Regions from separate parts of the Lysinibacillus parviboronicapiens genome, predicted to be linked through region 3. Evidence: riboswitches for the same ligand, from Rfam matches in the RefSeq annotation. Region 3 holds a riboswitch; each other region holds the start of a gene.
The links. A riboswitch is a leader RNA that binds a small molecule or an ion and turns the genes downstream of it on or off. The one in region 3 is predicted to bind cobalamin.

Region 1: linked by a shared signal. The riboswitch ahead of cobT (nicotinate-nucleotide--dimethylbenzimidazole phosphoribosyltransferase) and the one ahead of C9J31_RS14045 (energy-coupling factor ABC transporter permease) in region 3 are both predicted to bind cobalamin.
Region 2: linked by a shared signal. The riboswitch ahead of C9J31_RS12750 (ABC transporter substrate-binding protein) and the one ahead of C9J31_RS14045 (energy-coupling factor ABC transporter permease) in region 3 are both predicted to bind cobalamin.

What each region holds. Positions count from the first base shown of each region.
Region 1 is NZ_CP073713.1:1,321,340-1,328,298, forward strand. It holds gene C9J31_RS06175 (glycerol-3-phosphate dehydrogenase/oxidase) at 1-1,171, shown strand, start outside; gene C9J31_RS06180 (alpha/beta fold hydrolase) at 1,174-2,091, shown strand; gene miaA (tRNA (adenosine(37)-N6)-dimethylallyltransferase MiaA) at 2,078-2,983, shown strand; gene hfq (RNA chaperone Hfq) at 3,070-3,297, shown strand; gene C9J31_RS06195 (rhodanese-like domain-containing protein) at 3,395-3,697, shown strand; cobalamin riboswitch at 3,974-4,149, shown strand; gene cobT (nicotinate-nucleotide--dimethylbenzimidazole phosphoribosyltransferase) at 4,285-5,340, shown strand; gene C9J31_RS06205 (trimeric intracellular cation channel family protein) at 5,542-6,147, opposite strand; gene C9J31_RS06210 (methionine gamma-lyase family protein) at 6,533-6,959, shown strand, end outside.
Region 2 is NZ_CP073713.1:2,661,593-2,668,551, reverse strand. It holds gene C9J31_RS12755 (elongation factor G) at 1-1,862, opposite strand, end outside; cobalamin riboswitch at 2,043-2,228, shown strand; gene C9J31_RS12750 (ABC transporter substrate-binding protein) at 2,424-3,419, shown strand; gene C9J31_RS12745 (nitrite/sulfite reductase domain-containing protein) at 3,524-4,195, shown strand; gene C9J31_RS12740 (class I SAM-dependent rRNA methyltransferase) at 4,218-5,414, opposite strand; gene C9J31_RS12735 (alpha/beta hydrolase) at 5,476-6,393, opposite strand; gene C9J31_RS12730 (dihydrofolate reductase) at 6,568-6,959, shown strand, end outside.
Region 3 is NZ_CP073713.1:2,905,330-2,912,288, reverse strand. It holds gene C9J31_RS14060 (energy-coupling factor ABC transporter ATP-binding protein) at 25-864, opposite strand; gene cbiQ (cobalt ECF transporter T component CbiQ) at 861-1,634, opposite strand; gene C9J31_RS14050 (energy-coupling factor ABC transporter substrate-binding protein) at 1,638-1,910, opposite strand; gene C9J31_RS14045 (energy-coupling factor ABC transporter permease) at 1,912-2,658, opposite strand; cobalamin riboswitch at 2,800-2,983, opposite strand; cobalamin riboswitch at 3,231-3,414, shown strand; gene C9J31_RS14040 ((2Fe-2S) ferredoxin domain-containing protein) at 3,552-3,944, shown strand; gene cobJ (precorrin-3B C(17)-methyltransferase) at 3,928-5,598, shown strand; gene C9J31_RS14030 (sirohydrochlorin chelatase) at 5,613-6,518, shown strand; gene cobK (precorrin-6A reductase) at 6,515-6,959, shown strand, end outside.

The DNA of each region.
Region 1 (6,959 bases), 1.6 Mb from region 3:
AGGCTATTATGTGGAATATCGTACAGATGATGCACGCCTTACAATTGAAGTGCTGAAAAAAGCAGTGGAATACGGGGCGCTTTGTTTAAATTATGCCGAAATGACTGGATTTTTATATAACAAGAAAAAGCTAGTTGGAGCAAAAGTTAAGAATCATGTTACGGGAGAAACGGTGGAAGTACATGCAGCACAAATTGTCAACGCGGCAGGTCCATGGGTGGATGAGGTTCGTCAAAAGGATAAAACGACAGACAAGAAACAATTACGCCTAACAAAAGGTGTACATATTGTCCTTGACCAAAAGCATTTTCCATTACAACAAGCTGTGTATTTTGATATTCCAGATGGTCGTATGGCCTTTGCGATACCACGTGATGGTAAGGCTTATATTGGTACAACCGATACAGTATATGAAGGTGATCCTGTCCATCCGGTGGCAACCCAAGCAGACGTTGATTATTTAATAGCTGCTGCAAAAAATATATTTCCAACAGCCAATATTGCTCGTGAGACAGTTGAGTCATCGTGGGCTGGTGTACGTCCCCTTATTTTCGAAAAAGGCAAGGACCCTTCAGAAATTTCACGTAAAGATGAAATTTGGACAGCATCAAGTGGGTTGATGACAATTGCGGGTGGCAAGTTAACAGGTTATCGTCAAATGGCTGAAACCGTTGTCGATAAAATTGTTAAAATGCATAAATTTAAGCATGCTAGTCCATGTATTACGCGTGAACTTTCGCTTTCTGGGGCGAAGGGCATTAATGCTATTAATTTCCCAGATTACACAGCTTATAAAGCAAGAGAAGGCGTTCAGTATGGTTTGAATTATGATGAAGCAAAACATCTTGTGCAAAAATACGGCACGAATGTCGATGCTTTATTTGAACAGGTGAAATATTTGCATGAACATGGGAGTACAATGCCGCTAGCTTTACACGCAATGCTACTATACGGCATCAAGGCGGAGATGGTATACACACCAAGTGATTTCTTTATCCGTCGTACGGGCTTATTATACTTTGATATCCATGCTGTTAAACGCTATAAACAGCAAGTCATTCAAGTGATGCAACAGCGCTTTCACTATACAGAGGCACAAAAAAACACATATGTTGCTCAGCTAGAACAGTCAATCTTAGATGCGACAAATTTTGCTGAGGAAGGGGTATAAAAATGGAACGCTATATTCAAATGTCAGATGGACATTTTGTCTTTACGCGAACATTAACACCAACTATTTCATGTATTGGTCATATTCATATTTTGCATGGTATGGCGGAGCATAGCGGACGTTATGTGGAGTTTGCAGATCAGCTATGTGCTGTGGGCTACGCGGTCACGATGCATGATCACCGAGGACATGGAGAAACAGCGGCATATAACGGCAAGCTTGGTTTTTTTGCCGAGCACAGTGGCTTTGATCGGGTCGTGGAAGATGTACATGAAATTGTCATGACTATGCACAATCAAGTTGCAGATGTGCCGTTTATATTATTTGGTCATAGTATGGGGTCATTTATTACGAGAAGATATATTCAATTATATAGTGATAGTGTGGATAATGTGATTTTATGTGGGACCGGAAGTGTATCAACATTGCATATGGCAGGGCATGTCTTTGCCCGTACATTGGCCATGCAACGCGGTAAAGATACGGAGAGTCCACTGTTAAATAAGCTGAGCTTTGGAAGCTTTAATAAACAGTTTCAAAATCCGAAAACGGCTTATGATTGGTTATGTTCCGCTGAACATGAAGTACAGAAATATATAGATGATCCATATTGTGGTTTTATGCCAACAAATCAATTTTTTGTTGATTTAACGGCTGGTTTTATGATGCTAAATCGAAAAAAAGAGATTGAAAAAATAAAGAAAAACTTACCGATCTTATTGATAAGTGGTAGCAAGGATCCAGTTGGTGATCAAGGACAAGGTGTATACACAGTCGCTGAGCAGTTTGCAGCTGCGGGAGTAGAAGATGTAACGGTCTACTTATTTGAAGATAAGCGACATGAGATCTTGAACGAGGACAATAAAGAAGCGGTTTATCAAGTTTTATTACGGTGGTTGGGAAAATATGATACAAGATAAATTACAGCAGGCTGAGGTCGTAGCAATTGTGGGACCAACGGCTTCCGGCAAAACGGCACTAAGTATAGAAATAGCCAAAAAATATAATGGCGAAATCATTAACGGCGATGCCATGCAAGTCTATAAAGGTTTAGATATTGGCACAGCGAAAATTACGGAGCAAGAGATGGAGGGTGTGCCACACCATTTACTGAGCTTCAAAGAGCCAACCGACTCATTTTCGGTTGCGGACTATCAGAAATTAGTGCGAGCTAAAATTGCGGATATTCAAGAACGTGGAAAGCTTCCCATTTTAGTAGGGGGCTCGGGATTATATGTGCAAGCAGTACTCTATGATTTTCAATTTACAGAGGAGCAGGTAGACGTGGCAGCAAGAGAAGCCTATTATGCTGAGCTTGCAAAATTAGGTCCAGAGGCTATGCATGCAAAGCTAGCTGCGCTTGACCCAAAAACAGCTCAGACAATCCATCCAAATAATACGCGCCGTGTTATTCGAGCATTAGAGATGATAGAGCTTAGTGGAATCTCCAAGGCCTCAGAAGCACAAAATCGAGGGCAAGCGCCCCTTTATCATCATTTAATCTTAGGACTTGGTCAAAATATGTCTCGTGAAGAACTCTACAACCGCATTAATCTTCGGGTAGATTTAATGATGGAAAAAGGTCTATTAGCAGAAGTGAAAGGCTTATGGCAACAAAATATACGAGATGTACAGTCGATTCAGGCAATCGGTTACAAGGAATTATATGATTATTTAGATGGTAAATGCTCACTTGAAATGGCGCTTGAAAATTTAAAGCAAAATTCACGACGCTATGCAAAAAGGCAGCTAACCTATTTCCGAAATAAAATGGATGTGCAATTCGTGGACAAAGACTGGAATATCCAATAATTTGTAAAAATTACTAATTGCTTAATTGGGATAACATGCTACTATAGGAATGAAGAGGTAGAAAGAGATTAGGGGAGGCGCATTCGATGAAATCAATTAATTTGCAAGATACGTTCTTAAATCATCTACGTAAAAACAGTGTTTTTGTAACTGTGTTTCTTTTAAATGGATTCCAGTTAAAAGGGACTGTGAAATCCTATGATAATTTTACGGTGTTATTAGTAGATGCTGACAATAAACAGCATCTTATTTACAAACACGCAATTTCTACATTCGTTCCAGCTAAGCAAGTTGAGTTTTCAGAGACAGAATAATAAAGGGATATATGAACAGTTAGTGTGTGACACTAGCTGTTTTTTTTTGTTCAAGCTATAATAGTACAAGAGTTTGACATATTGGAGGATTAGACACATGAAAACAATCGAAACAACTGAAATATTAGATTTACTGGATGCAAACGAAGATTTATACATTATTGACGTTCGTGAAGATGATGAAGTCGCACAAGGTATGATTCCAGGCGCACAGCACATCGCACTTGGCACTATTCCAGATCGACTAGATGAATTGGATGCGTCAAAACCTTATATCGTGGTTTGTAAAGCTGGTGGACGCTCTGCAAATGCTTGTGCATTCTTAGAAGATCGAGGCTTTGACGTAACAAACCTTGAAGGCGGAATGCTTGCTTACGATGGTGAGTTAGAATTTAAATAATGATTCATTAAAACCTTCGCTTAAGCGAGGGTTTTGTTTTTTTTATGTGGTGTTATATAAATCAGTCTGTGTAAATTTTGCGCATCTAGTTTTCTTTGCTCTCCTAGAGAGGCTAAGCTTAGTTTAAACTTCTTGTTGAGATTCATCCCGAACGCTTGCGCACTTTTTATCGTATCGATTTGCTTATAGTTAGCTCTCTTAAAAGGACTTCATTATATTTTCATCCATTCATTAAATATATTGACACTAAAAATACTTTGACGTAGATTTAAAGTAGTTGCATAAAAAGTATTAGGTGCCCATTGCGGGAGAATAGGGAATAAAGTGAAATGCTTGAGCGGTCCCACCACTGTAAAATGGAGTTTCATAGAGAATGCCACTAGAATAGTCTGGGAAGGTTCTATGAAATGTTGAAATTGAGCCAGGAGACCTGCCTAATTGACTTCGTATGATATAGACGATGGAAAAGTCTGTAGTTTATTTGTTATGAATAAACTACAGGCTTTTTGTTTTTTCTTTATTCAAAAACCAAGGGGATAGTTACTGATACTTCATAGTAACAGGCAAACAAAAAAGGAGAAATTGTCATGCAATTATTACAACAAACGATACAAAACATTCAGCCAGTTGACAACAATATGATGGAGAAAGCGAGGGAACGAATAGATATCCTTAGTAAACCACCTGGAAGCTTAGGTAAACTTGAGTCTCTTGCCGTGCAGCTATCTGGTATCACGGGACAATTATTTCCGAAGATTGATCGTAAAGCCATCATTGTCTGTGCGGCAGACCACGGTGTTTGTGACGAAGGGGTGACGTCAAACCCGCAAAATGTGACGCTCTTTCAAACATTAAATTTTCCAAAAGGCTTAACAGGTGTTTGTGCTGTCGCAAAAATAACCAATGCAAAAATTGTCACAGTAGACGTTGGCGTAAAAGAGGATATTCCACTCGATGCAGGTGTCATGATTAAAAAAATTAAATACGGCACGGATAATATGGCAAAGGGTCCTGCTATGTCAAGGGAACAAGCGATTCAATCTATTGAAGTAGGAATTGAAGTAGCGATGGGGGAAATTAGAAGTGGAGCGGATTTACTCGGGACAGGTGAAATGGGCATTGGCAATACAACACCAAGTGCTGCGATTTTATCGGTTCTTCATGGATGTAATCCGTGTGAAGTGACTGGATTCGGTGCAGGTGTTGGAACAGGAGGGCTTGCGCATAAAGTAGAGGTCATTCAAAAAGCCATTGCCTTAAACAATCCAAAACGCGATGACGTTATTGATATTCTTGCAAAAGTCGGTGGTTTAGAAATAGGCGCTATGGCTGGAGTCGTACTGGCAGCTGCTGCCAATCGCAAACCGGTTGTCATCGATGGCTTTATTTCTACGATTGCGGCACTAATTGCCTATGAGCTTGAACCACAAGTGAAAGACTATATCATTCCTTCTCATGCCTCTGAAGAACCAGGTGCTAAAATTGCTGCTGAAATGCTGGGAGTTGAACCGATGCTACATATGAATATGCGATTAGGAGAGGGATCGGGTGCAGCTTTAGCATTCCCTATTTTGGATGCAGCTTGCTCCATGATGAATAACATGGCTACATTAGAGGAATCTATGATGATGTTAGAAAAGTAACCTATATTTTAAAGTTTTTAATGAAGGAAATAAAATGAGTTCATAAAACGTAGTGCCACTATATTGACTAGAATCACTATAAAAGGATAACAGGGAAACAGTATTCGGTAAGCGTAGCGTTGATCTTTTATAAGAAATACAGGAAAACAAGTCCAAATAACCGTACTAGCTATTTGGGCTTGTTATTAATACAGGGCTTAGTTATGCTCGATTTAACTTCCGTAAAGGCAAACGCCATTTTTTCATATAAGAAAGAATGCGTAATGCCGTTATGACACCAAATAATACATATAAAAAGATATCTCCTGATAATAATTCAAGGCCTACGAAAAGCCCTGCTAATGCTGCCCAGACGCCATAGATTTCATCGCGTAGTACGAGTGGTTTGCGTCTAGCTAATACATCACGAACAATCCCACCGCCTGAACCTGTTAAAACAGCGGCAACTATCACCGCACTAATTGGCATGTCGAGTTTGACAGCATATAATGCGCCTTGAATCGCAAATGCCGACAATCCAATAGCATCTGTGAAATTACCCCAGCGATGCCAATGCTGAATAAGATGGTGTGGAAATATAAAAAATATGGTAATCGCCGCTAAGGCGATTTGAAACATCATATCCTGTCCCCACAGTGTTGTCACAGGCAAACCAATAAGTAAATTTCGGATGGCACCGCCACCAAATGCCGTAACAATACCAAGTATATAGACACCGAATAAATCGTATTCTTCCTCCATCGCAATTATTGCCCCGGAAATAGCGAAGGCAATTGTCCCAATAATGCTAAAAAACTCCCAAGCCATCCCTTTCACCCCTTCTAACAAATAATTAACTTTAGCAATAAAGTTAAAGACTTTTGCTGAATGTAACAGAATCTATGAATTTTGTAGCTAAATTCAGCATTTGAATACTTTTTTTGGAATAAGTCCGCACATTAGCTTAGCGCATCTTACCTCTAGAAACAATAGGCAAGTTTTGCAGGTAGGCTTACAAATTGTTAAGATAGGACTGGGATTAAGCAAAACTCCAATGAGTGGGGGATTCTCTCTACTGAATACTAGTAAACAGTTCGAGTATTTAATGGTCAGTTAGTAATCGTTCATCAAACTTATTTTTTCACTTTTCTATGGGTGTTGAACGAATGACGGACCTTTTACGGAGGACAAATGTGAAACGGAGACGAAAACAATGACTTTTACAAGCAATTTAACAGAAAACACGCTAGCTTTCGCGGCTATAATAGAGGAAAAGGTCCGTCCTTATCATGCAAAGGTAGAGGAAATGGCGTTTTTCAATCAGCAAAAGGTGCTTGCGGCATTTAGAAAGCATCAGGTAAGTGATTATCATCTGCATCCTTCTAATGGCTATGGCTACGATGATGAAGGTCGTGACAATCTTGAGCGCGTATATGCAGAGGTGTTTGGAGCACAAGCGGCCATAGTGCGTCCACAAATTATCTCGGGTACGCATGCCATTACGCTTAGTTTATTCGGTGTGTTACGTCCAGGTGATGAGTTGCTGTATATTTCTGGTCAACCATATGATACTTTACAATCCATTGTTGATGGTGGGGAGAAGGATACTGGATCACTGAAGGATTATAACATCGGCTATC
Region 2 (6,959 bases), 240 kb from region 3:
GAGGATGTATATTCAGGATCGGCCTGTTTATCGTAGCCGATTTGAGTAATAATTTCCGCTGTATTATGGCAAACATCATAGCCATCAAATTGTAGCGACAATGAGCCTTTGCCATTTGTATACGCAGCAAAGACTGTACTATAGCCCATAAATGTAGCAACAGGTGCACGCCCTGTTAAAATTACCTGTTGTTCAGTCAAAATTGGTGCATCGAATGTGCCGGCAGCTTGTTGAATATCGGTCATCATACGGCCAATAAAATCGTTAGGCGCCTTTAGCTTGAAGCGGTAATAGGGTTCAAGTAATAGATTTTCAGCTTGTTCAAGGCCTTGACGCAGTGCGCGGAATGTCGCTTCTCGGAAATCGCCGCCATCGGTATGCTTAATATGGGCTCTTCCTGTTAGAAGGGTGAACTGAATATCTGTGACAGGGAAGCCTGTTAAAAGTCCATGATGTTCACGCTCGAATAGGTGCTTTTCAATAAGTCGTTGATGACCGACAGATAAATCATCAGCGTGACAAGCATTGACAAACGTATTGCCAACTCCGCGTGTAGTTGGTGCCATACGTAAATGCACCTCAGCATAATGCTTTAAAGGTTCAAAATGACCATAGCCAGTTACTGTTGATGCAATTGTTTCCATGTATAAAATTTGTGGTTCACCAAATGTAATTGTCAGTGAAAAGCGATCTTTTAGCACTTCACTCAAAACCTCAAGCTGAATAACGCCCATTATATGTACGTGTATTTTCTGAAATTTCTCGTGCCATACAACACGTAACGAGGGCTCCTCCGCTTCAAGTAAACGGAAGATTTTCAGCACTTCCTTAATATGTTGCTGTCCTACATATTGCACCTTCGCTTGTAATGTTGGTATGAGTTCATATGGTTGGGGTCTTAACGAACTGCCCAGTATATCCCCAACATTTGCCTGATTAAGCCCCTTTACTGCAAATATTTCCCCAGCACTTACTACTTGCACCGTTTCAAAGCGATGTCCATTATATAAGCGTATTTCCGTCACTTTTTCAGACGCCTCACCAAATGTAAATTCGTCACGCACATGCAGCGTGCCTTGTATTGCTTTCATAAATGTTAAGCGCTGTTGCCCGTCATGACGAATTTTAAAGACCTCTCCTTGAAACGCCTCCTCTTTTTTATAATAAGTTTCAGTCAGGAGGGAAAGTTGCATCAAAAATTCCTTGATGCCAATATCTTTTAAGGCGGACCCGCTAAAGCATGGGAAGGCTAACTCTTCCTGAATCATTGTTTGCAATCGAGTTAGACAAGTGTGGTTTTCCAGCGTTTCAGCAAGGAAAGCATCGAGTAACTGTTCATCGCGTTCAGCGAGCCATTCCTTAACAGGAGTTGATATAGTATCTATGTGAAGCGGTTGCTCTATTAACAAAACGTCAGTAGAGCATTCTTTTTGAAGTTGCGCCATGACTGCTTCGATGTCGGCACCATCACGATCAATTTTATTGATAAAGAACATAGTTGGTACATGGTATTGGCGTAGTAACTGCCACACTGTTTCAGTATGGCCCTGAACCCCCTCGACAGCACTAACGACAATAATGGCATAGTCCATGACTCGAATCGCACGTTCCATTTCAGGGGAGAAATCAACATGCCCGGGTGTATCGATAAGTGTGTATGTATCTTGGCCAATTTGCATGCGGGCTTGTTCAGCAAATATAGTAATGCCCCGAGCACGTTCAATCGCATGATTATCTAAAAAAGTATCCTGGTGATCGACACGTCCACGAGCTTGAATGCTATTTGTATGATAAAGTAACTGCTCCGAGAATGTCGTTTTCCCTGCATCCACATGAGCTAGTACGCCAATTGTTTTGTACATAAAAATCCTCATTTCATCGTTCATTTCTCTTTATTGTAACAGAATTAATATAAAAAGATTTCATGTAAAATAGTTAGTGTTTATGTTTGAATAGTGCTAGATTATTAACTATTTTTATTATTGGCTATTTTTGTGTGATTGCTATCAAAATTCACTTCTGCTAGTCTTTCAAGTAGAATAAAATAAAAAATATATATTGGTGCAAATGGCTTAAGTCATTTGCTTAAAAGGGAAATCGGTGCAAATCCGATGCTGTCCCGCAACTGTAAATGGGGAGTCTAGACAACATGCCACTGTAGGAAACTATGGGAAGGTGTATAGATGATGAGCCTAAGCCAGGATACCTGCCAATATGTACAAAATTTACATAGGACCACGAGGATGGTTGTAGTGATTGGTTGAAGAACCTTGGTTAATTCACTATGATATCCTCTTGGAAACAAGAGGGTTTTTTTATATTCTTTTATCTAAATTGCCTTCCAACATGCGCAGGACACTAAATAGCCAAGAAGTCCCTGATTTCTTACTATAACAAATGACACACAAAGGAGAAAACTAAACATGAACAAGTGGAAAGGCATATGGCTTATTTTTACAATTGCGTTGTTAAGCATTTTGGGTGCTTGCAGCAGTAAAGATCAACAAGAATCGGCTGCGCAAAGTGAAAAGGTAGTACCAGCACAAGCCGAGATTACGGAAATTACGATTGACAATAATGATACGACGCAAGTTTATACGGAAGCACCTAAAAAGGCGATTACTTTAAATCAGCATGTCACTGAAATAATGCTGGCTCTAGGCCTAGAAGATTCAATGGTAGGTACAGCTTATTTAGATGATAAAATTTATGAACCGTTACAAGCTGCATATGATAAGGTACCAGTACTAGCAGAACAATATCCGTCAAAAGAACAAGTAATTGATACAGAAGCCGATTTTTTATATGCAGGATGGAAAAGCGGTTTTGGAGAGAAAGGTGTTGGAACACCAGAAGAATTAGAGACACTTGGTATTCATACATATTTACATACCTCCTCAAGTATAACGAATCCAACACTGGACGATATTTTTACCGATATTCGTAATATCGCATCCATTTTTCGAGTAGTGGATCGTGGGGAAGCTTTAATTGCGCAAATGACGAAAGAGGTAAAGTCTGTACGAGAAAAATTACCACAGGATCAGGAAGCGCTACGTGTCCTTGTTTATGATAGTGGAGAAAAGGAAGTCTTTACAGCTGCACAAAACTTTATGAATGAGCTTGTTACAGTTGCTGGTGGTCAGAATATCTTTGGCGATGTGGCATCCGGTTGGACAACTGTATCAAAAGAAGATGCAGTAGAACGTAATCCTGAAGTCATTGTTGTTATTGATTACGGTGCTACAACAGCCGAGGAGAAAATCAACTTCCTAAAAAATGATCCAGCGTTAAAAGAAACAGCCGCTGTAAGGAATGCGCGTTTTGTAATTTTACCGCTATCGGCAGCATCAGAAGGGGTACGTGCTGCAGAAGCGATTCATATTTTAGCGCAAGGGTTCTATCCAGAGAATTTCTAACTCTTGTGCATCATATACACGTAAATGAAAATGTAAATCTAAAGTAATTCGTAATAACAAAGGGCTAGCAATTTGCTAGCTCTTTTTCAAAGGGGAAGAGATTAGTGAACGCATTTCGTAATAATATTCCTGAAAAAACATTTGCAACACTCAATGAGAACGGGGAATTTACACGTCTAGCCGTAAGTCCTGGTATTATTAATAAGCACTATACACCAGCGCAATTTCAAAAAATTGCAGAAGTTGTTGGTGAGCATGGAACCATTAAATATTCAGCCTCGTACAGTATCCTTTTGTCCGTACCTAGCAATGGAGTAGAGCAGGCAATAAAGTCATTACAAGAAGTTGGCTTGTATATTGCAAAACAAGGTTCGGTAGTTGCGATGAAGGCCTGTGATTTTTGTGATGGTGATAAAATGGAGGCTGCTGCAACTACGGAACAATTATACAATGCATTGGAAGGTATAGACGTTCCTAAAAGAATACGCTTAAATGTAAATGGTTGTGCATCTGCTTGCTATAATGCGTTTTATGACGATATTGGAGTCGTTTATCAGAAGGACAGTTTTGACATCTATTTAGGTGCAGTACCAATGGGTGCTCATGCACAGGCGGGTGCATTATTTGCTAAACGAGTACCGATGCAACATATAACAGGCTTTCTACATCAAATTATTACTTTGTATAAAGAACATGGACGCCAGGAAGAACCGTTTTTTAAATTTTACCGTAGAACAAAAACCGCTGTATTTTGGCAAGCACTAAAAAACGAGTGACTCAAAAGAGCCACCCGTTTTTTTAAGTAAGTTTTTGAATAAATACAACCTTTAAATAATTGAACTCAGGAAATTCACGTGGTACGCGGAAATCCTTTGGTAGGCCGAATTCTTCCACAATTTTATAGCGAGTATTTGTTTCTTTGAAAGCTAGGTCAATAAAGCCTTTAAATTTTTTCATGCCAAAGCTTGCATTATTCGTTGATGCGACAATGATACCATTTTTCTCTGTAATAGCGATGGCATCCATTAGTAATTTAGGATAGTCTTTGGCAGTTGAAAAGGTTATTTGTTTCGTACGTGCAAAGCTAGGTGGATCTAAAACAACAAGATCAAATTTTAAATGATGGCGCTGTGCATATTTAAAATATTGAAATACATCCATCACTTTAATGTCTTGTGCCTCGTAGTCAATGTTATTGACACTAAATTGCTCTATTGTTTTCGCTACACTACGTTTGGCTACGTCTACACTAGTTGTTTTCATTGCTCCTCCAAGAGCCGCTGCAACTGAGAATGCCCCTGTATATGAGAATGTATTCAACATACTTTTATGTTGAGAATAACGCTCACGAATAGTAAGTCGCACTTCACGTTGATCGAGGAAAATACCTGTCATTGCACCATCATTTAAATTAACAGCGTAATTCATGCCGTTTTCCTTCACAATGATTGGAAACTCGCCAGGCGTACCCATCACGAAATCGTCCTGTTCCATATATTGCCCTTTACTATCAAAACGCTTTTTCTCATATACGGCTTTATAGTTTACTGTCTCTGTAAGTGCCTCGTAGACCGCTTCTTTAAATGAATAGATGCCTGCACTGTACCAACTCACCAGATAATAGCCATCAAAAAAGTCAATTGTTAGTCCACCAATACCATCACCTTCACCATTAAAGACCCTGAAGGCAGTAGTATTTCCATTATTAAAGAAAGCTTCACGATTTTGAATGGCTTTTTTAATTTTTTTGACAAAAAACGCTATATCTATTTCTTCATTAGCGTCAGGCGTTAATATCCAGCCGATACCTTTATTTTGTATACCATAATAGCCTGTACCAATAAAACGGTTATGGATATCAGTGATTCGCAATAGGGCTCCTTCTTCTTGAGGAAGTTTACGTACGTCAACCGCTTCTTTTGAAATAAGCGGATAGCCTTTTTTTAATGGTCCAGCAAATTGATTGTTAATTTGTAATGCAATAGTTTGTGTCATGTTGTCATCCTTTAAAAACATTTTGCTCTATTATCTCATTGTTTGGTAGTGTTAGACAAACTTATTTCATAAATGCAGCGATTTTTTCAACAGTATCAATAGTAGCTACTTCGAAAAACTCCATTTTGCTGAAGTAACTATGGATCAGTCCAGCCATTTTTACATGTTTGACAATTACACCCGCAGCGGCTAATTTTTGTGCATAGGCAAGGCCTTCATCAAAGAGTACATCTGCTTCTGCCGCTATGATGATTGTCTTAGGTAAGACGCTCACATCTTCAAGAAGCAGTGGAGATACAAGTGGATTTGTATAGTTATCAACCTCTGTATAATGACTAGCAAACCATTTCATTCCTAATTTGTCTAAGCCAAAGTGTTCACCAAAAGTAGCGTAAGAAGTAGTAGTAAAATCAATATTTGTGACTGGATAAATAAGTGCCTGGGCTGAAATTTTGGGTCCATTTAAGACGGCAGCTAAATAGGCGACAACCGTTGCTAAGTTACCACCAGCGCTATCTCCTGCAACTGTCATACGCGATGCATCCCCACCAAAAGTTACTATGTGTTCATATACCCAAAGTAAGCCATCATAAGCATCAAGCAGTGGTGTTGGAAAGGAATTTTCAGGGGCTAAACGGTAATCTACTGATACGACGATTGCTTGTGCTTTTTCAGCGAGTAATTGGCAACCTGCATCAGCGGACTCTAAATCACCAAATACCCAGCCTCCACCGTGGTAATACACAATAACGGGTAATAATTTGCCAACAACAGGTGTATAAATACGTACATTAATTTCTGCTCCATCACGCACCGTTATTCGTTTATCGATAATCGAAGCAAGTTGTGGGACGCGAGTAGATTGCCATTTGGGGACAGCTCGAATAGCTCTTGCTTGTTGGGGCGTTATTTCATAATAATGCTTACCCGAATCAGTTGCATTGATATAGCTTACAGCTTCATTCGTTAACCATGTCATGCTTATCAGTCCTTTATCTTTACGTTTGTTAATCCTATTATAAACTATTCTTATAATTTTACTAGGATTTAATAACGAAAAAGAAAATAAATTTATTATTGAGCTGAAATAGTGCGGTTGTATAGCAAAAATATGTTTATAATATAATGAACTAGTTTACTAGGAGGGAACAAAATGATTTCTTTAATTGTAGCACATGATGAAAAGTACGTAATTGGTTACGAAAATGGTATGCCGTGGCATCTCCCAGGCGATTTACAATACTTTAAGGAAAAAACAATGGGCAAGCCTATGATCATGGGACGCAAAACGTTTGAATCCATAGGCAGACCGCTTCCGGGGCGTCGCAATATTGTCATCAGCCGTGACGAAAGTTATCATGCTGACGGTATTGAAACAGTAACAAGTTTACAGGCAGCTATCGATCTTGCAGGGGATGTACCAGAAATTATGATCATTGGTGGCGAACAAATTTTCCGCTTATCAATGCCAATAACAGATCGAATATACGTCACAAAAATTAATCATACGTTTAATGGGGATACATACTTCCCGAAATATGAAGA
Region 3 (6,959 bases):
AAGCTATTTTTCTAAAATATTATCTTAAAGCTGTTCAATAAGTCTTTGTAAATCTTCCTTCGAGCGAGGTATTGATATGTTTTTGTCAAATAATTTTTTATGTTGTAAGGCTAACGCCATTTCAAAAACCCATGGCCGCCCAAGATGAGCTCGATTAAGTAAATCCTCCTGATAAAACAAGGCTACTGGATCGCCATTATAAATAATTTTCCCAGCTTCCATTACGATTATTTGTTCTGCCCATTCATAAGCGAGTGAAAGGTCATGGGTTGCTAGTAAAATGGTTCTTTCACCATCTTCTAATTTGGCTAAGTATTGTAAAACTTGTGCAGCATAATAATTATCAAGTCCTGCCGTTGGCTCATCTAATAATAATACGGATGGTTCCATTGCTAAAACACCTGCCATCGCCACACGTTTTTTCTGCCCTACACTCAAAAAGTGAATGGGCTTATCAAGTAGTGTTGCAATTTCAGTTTGCGCTACGGCCCATGCTATTTTTTCTTCAACTTTTTCTGCAGACCAACCAAGATTAAGCGGCCCAAATGCAATATCCTGCATCACTGTTCCAGAAAAAAGCTGATTATCTGCATCTTGAAATACAATCCCAACCTGTTGCCGTAATGCCTTTAAAGCTTTCCTGCCATAATAAAGTTCTTTGCCACAAAATGCTATACTACCGGTGGTTGGTTTTAAAATGCCATTTAGATGCTGAAATAATGTTGATTTTCCTGCACCATTATGACCAAGTAAAGCGATTTTTTTGCCTTTTGGAATTTGGAGTGTAATATCTGTTAAAGCATAGGTTCCATCTGCGTAGGCGTAGGATAATTGTTTTAATTCAAAATATAAGCCTGTTGTCATCTGCAAAGCCCTCCATAAATGATGAGGAATATAATAATAACAGCAATACCTAGCCAGTTTTTCCTGCTAGAGATAAAATTCTCTTGCCAATAGACGGTTTCACCACCGCGTGCTTGCATGGCATTGTTAAGCTCACGACTTCGTTGAAACATCTCTGCAAATAACGCTGCAACCAGCATTGAAATTGAACGTAACCATTGCAAAGGGGAGCGGAAACCTAATCGAGCCTGCTGGGCAAGATGAATTTTTTGCATACTGTCTAAAAAAATAAAAATAAAACGATACGTTAATTCTACTAGCTCGACAAATAGAACGGGAAGCCGCCATTGTCGTAGAATATGGCAAATAGATTGTACCGATGTCGTAAGAATTAAAAAATACAAACAGCTAATACTGCCAAGTACGATGAAAAAAAGTTCTTGTGCTGTCATCAAACTTGCAGTACCTATAAAAATAGTCCATGTTTTCAGCTGTAGTGCCCAGATATGTGAAGGTATAACACTTGCTGATGGCGCAATAGACAATATTATCGACACTAAGCTAGTCAACAGAAAAAAACCTGGTAACAGTAATAACTTTGCATAATACGTAAAGGGAATTCTTGCACCTAAAATGATAAAAGCACTCATCACAATAAATGTAATGAGTGAAATAAGTTCATCCCTCATGATAAGCGACAGCAGTAGAAGACCAAGAGAAAACGTCATTTTTTCTAGCGGATGAACAGACGCTAGTTTGTTCATGTAAGCATACTTATCAATGAGTAACATCGCTTAACCTTCTTTGTGTTTGCCACGCATATAGCCGATAAAATAGCCGATAAAACCAGCACCAATTGCGGCTTGAAGCACGAATAATAGGCTCTCAATTTCACCACTTGGTGGCTCCCAAAAACTTTCAAACCATGGCTCGTACTGAGCGTTAATTTCACCAATTGCGACTTCAGCCTCACCGTCAGCTCCACCGAACTCTGCTCCTTTTTGTACGAACAGCGGAATGATTGCCAATAGCACAACAATAGCTAAGAGTAGTAAATTTTTTTTCATGTCAATGTGCCTCCTTTGCTGAGAAAACACGTAAAGCTTTTAATTCACTGACATTATATTTTTTTAAGAAATTCATGACGATGACTGTTAAAATCCCTTCGCTAATGGCAAGTGGAATTTGTGTCAACGCAAAAATACCAGAAAATTTTGTGAATGAAGCCATAAAGCCTCCAACTTCTGAAGGGAAGGCCAGTGCAAGTTGGACAGAAGTCACAACATATGTACCTAAATCACCAAGCATTGCTGCAAAAAATACGGCAAGTGAGAACGATAGGCCAATCTTTTGAGAACCTTTAAAAACAAAGTACGCGATAAAAGGTCCTACTATAGCCATCGAAAAGGCATTTGCACCCAATGTCGTAATGCCGCCATGCGCTAACAGTAAAGATTGGAATAATAAGACGATTGTTCCAATTACGCTCATTGCCAATGGACCGAATAATACAGTTCCTAAGCCAACTCCAGTTGGATGTGAACAACTTCCTGTTACAGAGGGGATTTTAAGTGCAGATAAGACGAATGCAAAAGCACCTGAAAGACCGAGTATCATTTTTGTTTCGGGATTTTCATCGATTGTTTTACGAATTGAACGTAATCCTAAAATAATAAATGGCATGGCTACGATCCACCAGAAAATCGCCCATTCAATCGGCAGAAATCCTTCCATGATGTGCATGGCAAATGCTCGATTTGGCACGAGTAAAAATGCTAGTAAGAAATAACTAAGCTTCCAACAAGAAAATTTCAAAATAGCTCCTCCTTAAAATAAAATTTAGAATGTAGCGTGCGCAATAAAAAAGCACTTTTCCGATGTAGGAAAAGTGCATAGCTGAAAAAGCAAATAGAAATTATCATCTGCCAAGCCGCACACCTATCCTCGTAGGTTGAAACGATCACGTATTTTTCGGCAGGTCTCCTGGCTTTAGTTCAACATTTTATAGGCCTTCCCATCCTTTGGACAGTGACATAATCTATAAAACTCCCTAGTACAGTGGCGGGACCGCGCCGGACTTGAACCGGCTTCCCTTTTAAGCAAAATGACTACACTTCGCACCGAAAAAAGATGAAGTTGTGAGATTTCACGACAAAGTGTAACATGATTTTCCATAAATATGCTATCTCTTTTTATAAAAAATATTTTTAATTGAGCTTCATTCTAGAAAATTCTGATAAATCATAGAGTAACACCACATTTTTGCATGAAATATTTGTTGAAATTTTACTAAAAATTTCACAAATTAAAAAAGAATTGTTGAAATTTATAAATAATAAGCTATGATAGAAACAGTTTTCTATTACGTTTTTAGACAATTAAAATTTCATATAGATACATCTATAAGTGCTCGAGATAATTCGAGATAATAGGGAAATCGGTGTGAATCCGATACAGCCCCCGCTACTGTAATAGCTGATGAAATCGCAAATGCCACTAGTATCACTTGGGAAGGCGCGAAAGTAAAAAGAAGCTTAAGTCAGGAAACCTGCTTAGTTGATGGCATGCAAACTTTTCGGAGGGAGAAGTTGAAGCGAGAACGAGTACTTATATTTATTCGTTTTTATTTGGCTTCTACAAGACCTTTACTCTTCGTTTAGAGTGAAGGTCTTTTCTTTTTCCTAGTCGCAAATGAGGGGAGCAAGACAATGACAACTTGGAACTTAGACGGAATGAAAACGCATCTTTTTATTTGCAATGGCAGTAGCTGTATGCATAAAGATGGCGAAGAAATTACCCAAGCAATACGTAATGAAATACAGGTACAAGCACTTGATAAGGAAATACATACGACAAGAACACGCTGCAACGGCAGGTGTAAGGATGCTTGTGTTGTCATCGCCTATCCACAAGGAAACTGGTATCGTGTGCCAACGACAGAGCATGCAAAGGCGCTCGTGCAAGACTTACATCATGAGTCTTTACATAGTGAACATGTGTTCACACTGCGTGAAGGTACGTTACAGCGTACACCACAAACAACAGCTATTAAAGGCATTGAAAAGGTGAAAGAGGGGGAACAAAATGGCGCAAAAAGGTAAGATTTTTGTTGTGGGCTTTGGCCCCGGGGATTTTAAACATATAACAACAAGAGCTGTAGAAGCACTGCAACAGAGTGACTTTATCATCGGCTATAAAACGTATGTGGAGCTCATACAAGATTTAGTGACTGCCAAGTCGATTGTTAGTACAGGAATGACCGAAGAAGTTTCGAGGGCGCAGGAAGCTGTGCGTCAGGCAGAGGCAGGTAATATCGTGTCTGTCATTTCCAGTGGTGACTCAGGCGTGTACGGGATGGCGGGGCTCGTCTATGAGGTATTGATAGAGCTTGGCTGGACCGAAGCAACTGGTGTTGAAGTGGAGATTGTGCCTGGTATTTCTGCGATTAATTCGTGTGCCAGTTTACTAGGTGCGCCGATTATGCATGATTCTTGCACAATTAGTTTAAGTGACCATTTAACACCATGGAATTTAATCGCTAAACGGGTGGAAGCAGCAGCAATGGCGGATTTTGTGATTGCACTTTACAACCCGAAAAGTGGTCGTCGTACACGCCAAATCGTCGAAGCACAACGTATTTTACTAGAATATCGATCTCCCGATACACCGGTGGGGCTCGTAAAAAGCGCCTATCGTGATCGCCAGGAAATTACGATGACCACACTAGCGGAGATGCTTGAGCATGATATCGGGATGCTCACAACTGTTATTATCGGAAATTCATCTACATTTTTCTATGACAATAAAATGATTACACCGCGTGGCTATCAACGAAAATATACGCTTGGAGATGAAAAACAGCCACTACGTCCACATCAACGTCTGAAAGAAGAAAATGAACCGTGGGCGATGAATCAACAAACGGGAACAGCGCGTGCTGATTTTGCGGCAGACCCGAATGCAGGACGTAGCAAGCCCAGTTTAGCGATTACACCTGTGTCAACGCTAAATAAATCATCTCTTGAAATGGCTGCAACTGCACTTGCAATGGTGAAAGGGACAAGTGCTGGGCATGTCACATCTAAACTTGTCCAACAAAAGATTGAATCCATTTTTGAACTTGCCGTTAGTCCTGGGGTGGCTAATAAGTTTTTCACGCCGCAACAAATGACGGCTTTAGCTGAAGTTGTTGGGGAAGAAGGAACGATGGAGTATACACCGGACCATCAAATTCATTTGAAAATTCCAACATCTGAACCCGGTAAAATTACAGCAAAACTACGTGAAGTGGGCTTTTTGTTAGCTCCAATCGGCGATGTACTGTCATTAAAAGCATGTGATTTCTGTTATGGAGAGAAAGCAGACTCTATTCCATATGCCGAGGAAATTCAAGCAAAACTAGGTGGCTTAGCATTACCGAAAACGCTAAATATCGGCTTTAACGGCTGTGGTATGGCATGCTACCGTGCAGTGTTTGATGATATTGGTATTGTCTATCGTAAAAGTAAATTTGATGTCTTTATCGGTGCTAAACCAGTTGGGCGTACAGCGCATGCGGCACAGCCTGTGGTAGAAGGGTTAGAGCCAGAACAACTTGTTCCACTTATAACAGACATTCTTGAAGAGTACAAAGCCAATGCGCATCCAAATGAACGCTTGTTTAAATACTTCAAACGTGTGAAAAAAATATTGCATTTTACGTATCAAGATATGTCTTCAAAAATAAAAGTAGAGCCAGCTCCGTGCGGCGACTAGTGAGGAGAAAAGAGATGAAAGCTATTTTATTTGTCGGCCATGGTAGCCGTTTAGCAGCAGGAAATGATGAGGTACGCACATTTATTGAGCAAATGACTCCTCGGATTGATGACAGCTTTTTAGTTGAAACTTGTTTTCTGGAATTTGCTTCGCCAAACATTGAAGAGGGCATTACGAATTGCATACAAAAAGGTGCAACGGAAGTGCATGTTATACCAATTATTTTACTGCATGCTGGACATTCAAAGATGCATATTCCAGCAGAAATTGAGCATGCACGCGAGCATTACCCAAACATCACTTTCACATATGCGCAAACGATTGGCATTCACGATGAAATTTTTGCCATTCTAGAAGACCGTCTTGAAGAGATTGGGTTCAATGCACAAGATGAGCATAAAGATACGGCAGTGCTGTTAATTGCGCGTGGCGGTAGTGATCCTTATGCCAACGGTGATTTTTATAAAATTACTCGTTTGCTTTGGGAAAAGCTACCAGTACCAATCGTGGAAAGTGCTTTTATGGGCGTAACAGATCCGCGCGTGGACGCAGGCATTGAGCGATGCGTCAAGCTTGGTGCGAAAAAAATTATTATGTTACCGTACTTTTTATTTACAGGCATTCTGATGGAACGAATGCAGGGCATGTGCCAACAATTTAATGACAAATATCCTGACTGTGATATAGAAATTGCCAATTATTTTGGCTATCATGAGCGTCTACAAAATGTGCTGTTAGAACGTATAGAGCAAGCGGTGAATGGTACTTCTACTGGTATGCAAGATTTAGAAAATTACCGTGCTTATGCTGCGGTGCATGGTCATGCGCATCATCATCACCATCATGACCATGATCACGACCATGGCCACCAACACAGCCATGACCACCACCATCACCATGAAGAGGAGTCAGTGAAATGATTTTCATGTTAGCAGGCACTAGTGATGCAAGGAATCTAGCACTGGAATTGCAGTCTGCGGGTCATCAAGTGACTGCAACCGTTGTCACTGATTCAGCAGCTTCGAGCCTTACAAAAGCTGGTCTTCCACATTTAGTCGGTCGCTTGACGGCTGAAGAAATGGCGACAATTTTACTGGAAAAGGGCTATCAACTTGTTGTAGATGCCTCACACCCATTTGCTGAAGAGGCTTCTAAAAATGCGATGGCAGCAGCTGAAAAAGCAGGTGTACCTTATATTCGCTATGAACGTGCCCATGAGCATTACGCACATCCTCTCATAACGGTTGTGAGAGATTATGAGCAAGCTGCACAACTAGCAGCAACAAAACGCGGTGTCATTATGTTGACAACAGGTAGTAAGACGCTAGCGACGTTCACCAAAGTATTGCAAGGACTGGAAA